DNA from 4 places in the Pseudomonas sp. NPDC098747 genome. Region 4 is predicted to be linked to each of the others. Evidence: predicted binding sites of a transcription regulator. Region 4 holds the regulator's gene; each other region holds the start of a gene.
What was found. The regulator FliA, encoded in region 4, starts transcription of late flagellar genes. The targets are predictions, from matches to a motif close to CTAAAGTTTNNNNNNNNNNNGCCGNTAA.
Positions count from the first base shown of each region.

Region 1: motA (flagellar motor stator protein MotA) is a predicted target of FliA. The motif match lies at 822-849, and genes of this name have one in related genera.
Region 2: ACIQVE_RS14480 (methyl-accepting chemotaxis protein) is a predicted target of FliA. The motif match lies at 989-1,016, and genes of this name have one in related genera.
Region 3: ACIQVE_RS24000 (methyl-accepting chemotaxis protein) is a predicted target of FliA. The motif match lies at 1,490-1,517, and genes of this name have one in related genera.

Region 1 is NZ_JBIWAL010000042.1:16,187-18,390, forward strand. It holds gene ACIQVE_RS21780 (HDOD domain-containing protein) at 1-751, opposite strand, end outside; gene motA (flagellar motor stator protein MotA) at 917-1,768, shown strand; gene motB (flagellar motor protein MotB) at 1,772-2,204, shown strand, end outside.
Region 2 is NZ_JBIWAL010000020.1:23,921-26,124, forward strand. It holds gene ACIQVE_RS14480 (methyl-accepting chemotaxis protein) at 1-874, opposite strand, end outside; gene ACIQVE_RS14485 (transporter) at 1,149-2,171, shown strand.
Region 3 is NZ_JBIWAL010000053.1:27,189-29,392, reverse strand. It holds gene ACIQVE_RS24000 (methyl-accepting chemotaxis protein) at 1-1,382, opposite strand, end outside; gene ACIQVE_RS23995 (LysR substrate-binding domain-containing protein) at 1,568-2,204, opposite strand, start outside.
Region 4 is NZ_JBIWAL010000035.1:47,062-49,265, reverse strand. It holds gene fleN (flagellar synthesis regulator FleN) at 66-896, shown strand; gene fliA (RNA polymerase sigma factor FliA) at 893-1,633, shown strand; gene ACIQVE_RS19955 (chemotaxis response regulator CheY) at 1,802-2,173, shown strand; gene ACIQVE_RS19950 (protein phosphatase CheZ) at 2,196-2,204, shown strand, end outside.

The DNA.
Region 1 (2,204 bases), on a different contig from region 4:
GGCGCAGCGTTGGGTCTTCGTCGAGTCGGTTTTGCTGACGGAGCGGATGCTCGCTGTCGCGGGCGATGCGCAGCACTTTGACCAGTTCTCGGTGTTCGCTGAGCAGCAACTTATAGCCCTGCTGCACCCAGATCGGCAGATGCCAGGCAGCCACCAGTGCTTCCGCGATTTTCAGCAAAGACACGCCAAACAGTTGCTTTTCGACGGTGTGTGCCGACTCGCCCTTGTGGATCACTCGCAGCTCCCACTCTTCAAGCAATTGCGGATACGTCAGCGCCAGCGGCCACAGCGGCGAGAGGAATAAGAGGCTGCCCCAATGAATGTCCTGCCACAGCCGCGCCAGGCGACTGGCAAAAAAACCGTTGGCCTGTTGCGTTGCGTGCTGGCTGATCATTTGCAGTTGGCGCAGGGCCTTGGGGATCTGCATGAGAGGTTCGGCGGGCAGGCGTGCGAGCAATTCTTCGGTGCGGGCGAGGCCAAGGCGATTGATCGCCACCTCAAGATTTTCTGCCGGCGTGGCCATGTTGCCGTGGGTGTGACGATTGGCCTCACGGATGATGCTCAAGGCCAGCGCCGGGCTGTCCTGCATCAGGTCGGCGATGTCGCGAAGCGAGCTGCGATTATCGCGGATCGCCCGGCAAACCTTGTCGTGTGCCTCTTGCGGAACGGGCAGGCGGACGCTGTCGAGCAGCTTGATCCAGCCGTCGAGAGTGGTCGGTTTTACGTGTGGGACGTTCGTTTCATTAGCCATGTCTGGACGAGATCTTCACTGACTGTAGACGCGCCCGGCATGGGCTAAATTGGCTTTTCGCCTGAACTGGCTATAGTCTGGCGCAGTTTTGCCGATAAGTAGAAGAAGAGATTTTTTAACTTCCGAATATGACCTTGAACCCGACTAAATAAGTACTTTCTACCTATGGCTAAAATTATCGGCATCATCGTCGTAATCGCGAGCGTTCTCGGCGGATACGTGCTCTCCCACGGTAAGATTGCCGCCCTGGTCCAACCCTTCGAGGTGCTGATTATCGGCGGTGCGGCACTCGGCGCGTTCCTCCAGGCCAACCCTGGCTACATGACGATGCACGTGCTCAAGAAATCCCTGAGCATGTTCAGTTCGCGTTTCAGTCACACCTTTTATCTTGAGGTGCTGGGGCTGATCTACGAGATCCTCAACAAGAGCCGCCGCGAGGGCATGATGGCCATCGAAGGTGACATCGAGGATGCCGCCGCGAGCCCGATCTTCGCCAAGTACCCGACAGTGCTCAAGGACGAGCGCATGACTGCGTTCGTCTGCGACTACCTGCGCATCATGTCTTCCGGCAACATGGCTCCGCATGAGCTCGAAGGCCTGTTCGACATGGAACTCTACAGTCTCAAGGAAGACCTCGATCATCCGGCTCACGCGGTCAACGGCATTGCCGACGGCATGCCCGGGTTTGGTATCGTCGCGGCGGTATTGGGCATCGTGGTGACCATGGCTTCGCTGGGCGAAGGTGATCAGGCATCCATCGGCCTGCACGTGGGGGCGGCACTGGTGGGTACCTTCTTCGGTATTCTCGCCGCCTACGGCTTCTTTGGTCCCCTGGCGCACTCTCTGGCGCACGATGCCAAGGAAGAGCTGAACGTTTACGAAGCCATCAAGGCGTCGCTGGTGGCTTCGGCTTCCGGCATGCCGCCATCGCTGGCGGTCGAATTCGGTCGCAAGGTTCTGTACCCGGCCCACCGTCCAAGCTTTGCCGAGCTGGAACAAGCCGTTCGCGGTCGCTAAGTCATGGAAAATAATCAGCCGATTATCATCAAGCGCGTCAAGCGCATAGCCGCGGGGCATCACGGCGGGGCGTGGAAAATCGCCTTCGCCGACTTCGCCACGGCGATGATGGCGTTCTTCCTGGTGCTGTGGCTGCTGTCCACCGCAACGCCAGAGCAGAAGATTGCTATCGCCGGCTACTTCAAAGACCCGGTCGGCTTCTCCGAAAGCGGCACGCCGTACATCATCGATCTGGGCGGTACGCCAACGCTGGCGCCGGAAAACACCCTCAACCCCGAGGTGAAGTCCCAGCCGCAACCGGACAAGGTCACCGTTGACACTGAACAAGTCGAAGGCATGGCCGAAATGGTCGAGAAAGAACGCCTGGAACTGTTGCTGCAAGAATTGCAGAACAAGGTCGACGAAAACCCGCAATTGCAGAAATTCAAGGACCAGA
Region 2 (2,204 bases), on a different contig from region 4:
CGTTGGTGCCGCCGGCCATGATCGTGGCGATGGCGTTCAATTCGCCGCTGGCGCTGTCCAGATCACTGGCGCTGCGCTGCAAACGGGTGAACGTATCCGCGAGGAAATCGCGCAGGGTATTGGCCGCTGCAGCGAGGTTGCCCAGTTCATCCTGACGGTCGCTGACCACACGTTCGGCCAGTTTGCCGCGGCTCAGTTGGGTGACGTAGTCGATGAGTTTGCGGATCGGCTCGATCAGGTTGCGGTTGACCAGCCACAGGCTCAACAGCCCGATCAACAGACCCGAAACGAGCATCACCAACAGCCCCAGCCACACGGTGCGATCGGCCTCGGCACTGATCAGCGCCGACTGCTCGGTGCCCTGCTTGCGCAATTCAGCGACCAGTTCGCTCATCTGATCGCTGGCAGCGCGGTCGACACCTTTGACCGCCGCGTCGCCGGCAGCAGAATCGCTACCCGCGGCAACGTAGGCATCACGGCCCTTCTGGTAGGCACTAGCCAACTGACGATGCTCTTCACGCAAGCGCTCGATGCGGGTTTTCAGGCTTGGCTCGATGCCTTTCTGGCTGGCCAGTTCGCCGAGGATTCTCTGCACATCGCGCTGGCGATCTTCGAACTGGCTCCAGTACTTGGCCAGATCCGCCGGCTGCTTGCCGCGCAGCAAGACGTTTTTCCACTCCTGTACCTGCACCTTGAATTGCAGGTTGGCTTCGTCGATCAATTGCGAGGTGTGCAACGGGCCGGCGATCAACTGGCTGTAGCTATGCACGCCATTGGACAGGAAATGAAAGCAGGCCAGCGCGATCAACAGCACCGCCAGCAGGCTGCCGCTCAGCAGGGCGAGAATTTGCGCTCTCAGGGATTTTTGCAGCATCGCAGGTACTCAGGACAGGAATGAGGCACGCCCGGATCAGACGTGAAAAGTGGCCGGACTTCCCTGTCGGCGAACCTTGGCCAACGGCCAATGGCGCGCAACCTAACGCACCTGTGATCGGCATGCCAGAGCGTTTCTTGAACAAATCCCGACCGCCGGTAACGTATTGATTTGACGTCATTTTGCTGTCACGCAAACGTCATGTGACATTGCGATGATTCGGCACAGGTGAATCTGTAAATCCCGCCCGGCACCCCTCTCGTAGCGAGCCTCCATGAACCACAGCCTCGACATCAGCCATCGCGATCCTGACCTGTTTGGTTTGCTCTACGGCTTTCGTTTCCTGCCCGGTGAACGGGGCCGCGAAGTCGATTCGGCGACTGCGTTGCGCTGCTTGCAAGACGACAGCGACAGCGGCGAATTCCTCTGGCTGCACTTGAATCTCGCCCACGCCGCGTGCGAGCGCTGGATGAAAAGCAATCTGCAATTGCCCGAAGAGTTTTTCGAGGCGCTGCACGAAGGTTCGCGTTCGACGCGCATCGAGCACGTCGACTCGGCGTTGCTGGCGGTGGTCAACGATGTGGTGTTCAACCTCAGCAGCATGGTGTCGTCGGACGTATCGACGTTGTGGGTGTGCGTACGCAGCAAACTGATCGTCAGTGCGCGCCTGCAACCGTTGCACTCGGTGGACAAATTGCGTTCGTCGGTGAAGGGCGGTGAGCGCTTTCGTTCACCGTCGGAACTGCTCGTGCACCTGCTGCGCGATCAAGGCGAAGTGCTGACGCAGATCGTGCGCAAGACCAGCCTGAGTGTTGATACGGTCGAAGACGAATTGCTCTCCTCGCGCCTGTCGACCAATCGCGCCGAACTTGGCGCCAACCGCCGAGTGCTGGTGCGTCTGCAACGACTGCTGGCATTGGAGCCGGGCTCATTGCTGCGCCTGCTCAACCGCCCGCCGCCGTGGTTGCAGAAGGAGGACGTCAAGGAACTGCGCAAATCCACCGAGGAGTTTGCGCTGATCATCAACGACCTCACCGCCCTCGGCGAGCGCATCAAACTGTTGCAGGAAGAAATCGCCGCCAACCTCAACGAACAGAGCAACCGCACGCTGTTCACCCTGACCGTGGTGACAGTGCTGGCGTTGCCGATCAACATCATTGCCGGTTTTTTCGGGATGAATGTGGGTGGCGTGCCGTTGTCGCAGGATCCGGAGGGATTCTGGATATTGGTCGCGCTGGTGGCGACGTTTACGGTGATTGCGGGGCGGTGGGCGTTTCGTAAGCGTGGGGATTATTAAGATCTTCAGATCATTAACACTCCCACAGGGTTT
Region 3 (2,204 bases), on a different contig from region 4:
GCTTCTTCCATCGAACTACGTCCGATCTGCGTTTGCTGAGCATTTTCCTGCGCCAGGCGCTGGGTCGCGCCCATGTTGTCGGCGATGTCCAGCGACGTCGCGCTGAACTCTTCAACCGCGCCAGCCATGCTGGTGATTTCGCCGGATTGCTGCTCCATGCCTTCGTACGCGCCGCCGGACAAACCGGACAACGCCTGGGCACGGCTGTTGACCTCTTCCGAGGCGCGACGGATGTGCTCGACCATGGTCGACAGCGCTTGGCTCATCTGGTTGAACGCGCGAGACAGTTGACCGATTTCATCATTGCTCGACACGTTCAGACGCACACTCAGATCACCGGCACCCAAGGCCTCGGCCTGACGCACCAGATCACCCAACGGCGCCAATTTGCTGCGCAGCAGCCAGACCACAGAGCCAACCGCCAGCAGCATCGCCAACAAACTGCCGATGGCCAACTGCGTGCCTACGCTCCAGGTCACGGCACGAATCTCGGCTTTCGGCATGTTCGCCACGACCGCCCACGGCCCGCCGTCGAACGGCACCGAGACACTATAGAAATCTTCGGATTTGTCGCTCCAGAAATGGCCTTTGCCCGGCGTTTTGGACATGCCGCCGATCACCGGGATGGCTTTATCCAGCGCTTGCACACCTGCTGGTGGAACCAGCCATTTGTTCTGTTCATCGAGCAGTGCCAGCGAACCGGTCTGGCCGATGCGGAAGCGCTTGAGGTTGTCGAACTGGGCATTCTGCGCGTCGGTGTAATCGAAACCGACGAACAGCACCGCAATCACCTTGCCGCTGCCATCGCGCACCGGGGTGTACTGGGTCATGTAGGAACGGTCGAAGAGCAGCGCCCGGCCGACGTAGCTCTGCCCCGCCATCAGCTTCGAATAGGCCGGATGCGCATGATCGAGCAAGGTGCCAATGGCGCGGCTGCCATCCTGTTTGGTCAGGGAGGTGCTGACACGCACGAAGTCTTCACCGCTGCGTACGAACAGCGTGGCAACGCCCGCCGTCATTTGTTTGAACTCGTCGACTTCCTTGAAGTTGTTGTTCAACACCTCGCTGCCCAGGTGCAGACCCGGGGTCTGGGTACCGGCAACAGTCACCGGCTCGCTCGGATGGATGCTCAAACCGGCGCTGAAGCGCTTCTCGAACAGCCCGCTCAAGCGCTGGGTGCTTTCCCGCAAGGTCCCGTGGAAGGTGCTCAGTTGGTCGGCCAGCAGCCGCGCCTCACTGGCCAAATGCTCTTCACGAGTAGCAAGGTTGGCGTTATCGAGCGAGCGCAGAGCAAAGACTGTACTGCCGCTGATGACAATCGCCAGTATCACAGCGAGCGCGAGGCCCAGCTGTGAGGCGATCCGAGCGCGAGGTTGAGACATGAACAGCTCCTGGCCGAGCCACGGGATCCTCCTTGATCACGACTCGGATAATTTTCTAATAGTGGGGGGTGAATCGTGGACACCGGCACGACGGTTCCACATGCATGTATTCGGCGGTAAGGCCGAATACTTGAGCGAACAGCAGGGTTATGGCACAAGGCCGGCATTGTGGCGGCTCTAACGTTTCAGCTCAAGCGCGCAACTGCCGGCAGTTCCATGGCGCGGACTTCGCCTTGCAGGAAGTCGCTGAGACGGCGCAAACGTTCGCCCCCGGGGCGGGTTTTTGGCCATACCAGGTAGTAATTCAAACCACTGGCGACAGCCGTCGGCCACGGCAGACTCAAGCGGCCTTGCGCCACATCTTCGGCCACCATCAACAAATCGCCCATCGACACGCCGTAACCTCGAGCTGCGGCGATCATCCCCAACTCCAGCGTATCGAACACCTGCCCGCCCTTGAGCGACACCTGATCGGCCAACCCCATGTGCTCCAGCCAACTGCGCCAGTCGCGACGATCCGGTGTCGGATGGAGCAACTCGGCGGCAGCCAGTCGGGCCACGTCCCAAGGTTGTTCATGCAGCAGGTTGGGCGCGCCGACGGGGATCAGTTCCTCGGGAAACAACAGGCTGGCCTCCCAATCCGGCGGGAAGCGGCCGTCGCTCAGCAACACTGCGCAATCGAATGGTTCATCGTTAAAGTCCACCGAGTCCACGTCCATCCACGCACTGGTCAGTTGCACCTCGTTACCCGGCTGCAAATGCCGAAAGCGACTCAGGCGCGCCAGCAACCAGCGCATGGTCAGGGTCGACGGCGCCTTCATG
Region 4 (2,204 bases):
TCCGTTTGTGAACGCGCAGCCAGTAATGTGGCCTCCGTCTATGCAAGACAAGGTAAAGAAATAACATGGGCAGCATGCATCCCGTACAGGTGATCGAGGTGACCGGAGTCATTTGTGGAGTCGGCAAGACTAACGTGTCAGTGAACTTGTCTCTGGCGCTGGCAGAGCTTGGCCGTCGGGTCATGCTGCTGGACGCCGATCTGGGACTGGCGAACGTCGACGTTCTGCTGGGCCTGACGCCCAAACGCACCTTGGCCGACGTGATCGAAGGCCGCTGCGAGTTGCGCGACGTTCTGTTGCAAGGCCCGGGTGGGATTCGCATCGTGCCAGCCGCGTCGGGCACCCAGAGCATGGTTCATCTGAGCCCGGCCCAACATGCCGGTCTGATTCAGGCCTTCAGCGACCTCGGCGACAATCTCGACGTACTGGTCATCGACACCGCTGCGGGTATTGGTGACTCGGTAGTCAGTTTTGTACGCGCCGCGCAAGAAGTGTTGCTGGTGGTCTGCGACGAGCCGACTTCGATTACCGACGCTTACGCGCTGATCAAGTTGCTCAATCGCGATTACGGCATGAACCGCTTCCGTGTCCTGGCCAACATGGCGCAGAGCCCGCAGGAAGGGCGCAATCTGTTCGCCAAGTTGACCAAGGTCACGGATCGCTTCCTGGACGTGGCCCTACAATACGTCGGCGCCGTGCCTTATGACGAAAGCGTGCGCAAGGCAGTGCAGAAACAACGTGCGGTCTATGAAGCCTTTCCGCGTTCCAAGTGCGCCCTGGCGTTCAAGGCAATCGCACAGAAGGTCGATACCTGGCCGCTGCCTGCCAACCCGCGCGGTCACCTTGAATTCTTCGTCGAGCGCCTCGTGCAGCAAACGGCAGGGCCTGTCATATGACCGCAAGCGGTATGAACTACTACAAGAAGTCGGCACGTGATGCGCAGTACGAATTAATCGAGCGTTACGCGCCACTGGTCAAACGCATTGCCTACCACTTGCTGGCCCGGTTGCCGGCAAGTGTGCAGGTCGAGGACCTGATCCAGGCCGGGATGATCGGCCTGCTCGAAGTTTCGACCAAATATGACGCCAGCAAAGGCGCCAGTTTCGAAACGTACGCGGGCATTCGAATCCGCGGCGCGATGCTCGACGAAGTGCGCAAAGGGGACTGGGCGCCACGCTCGGTTCACCGCAATACCCGTATGGTCAGCGACGCAATTCGCTCGATTGAAGCTAAAACCGGCCGCGATGCTAAAGATCACGAGGTTGCGGCCGAACTCCAATTGAGTCTCGACGATTATTACGGGATTTTGAATGACACCCTGGGCAGCCGCTTGTTCAGTTTCGACGACCTGTTGCAGGACGGCGAACACGAAGGGCTGCACGAGGATGGCGCGAGCGCTCATCTTGAGCCGTCACGCGATCTGGAAGATGAACGCTTTCAGGCCGCATTGGCGGACGCGATTGCCAATTTGCCGGAGCGTGAGCGACTGGTGTTGGCGCTGTACTACGACGAAGAGCTGAACCTCAAGGAGATCGGTGAAGTCCTTGGCGTCAGTGAATCGCGGGTCAGCCAGTTACACAGCCAGTGCGCGGCCCGTTTGCGGGGGCGTTTGGGGGAGTGGCGAGCGCGCTGAAGGCAGTGTGGGGACACTGCGAACGAGGCTGGTGCGGTTGATGAACGGCACCGGTCTTGCTCTGTTGTGCTCCAGACAGTCTTCGAGTGCTACGCCGGATTGAATGAAATGGCGCGTCCAGGTGCTGGGCGCGTTTAAGACTGCTTGGAGGTCGAATTGGACAAGAACATGAAAATCCTCATCGTTGATGACTTCTCAACGATGCGGCGGATCATCAAGAACCTGCTGCGCGATCTGGGGTTCACCAACACCGTCGAGGCTGACGATGGCATCACTGCCATTCCGGTTCTCAACAGCGGCAACATCGACTTTCTGGTAACAGACTGGAACATGCCGGGAATGACCGGTATCGACCTGCTGCGCCACGTGCGCGCCGATGAAAAACTCAAGCACCTGCCAGTGCTGATGGTGACCGCTGAAGCCAAGCGCGAACAGATCATTGAAGCAGCCCAGGCCGGTGTTAACGGCTATGTGGTGAAACCCTTCACGGCCCAGGCGTTGAAAGACAAAATCGAGAAGATTTTCGAACGCATCGGTTGAGAAACTGCGCCACGGGGGAGCTATGGACCAT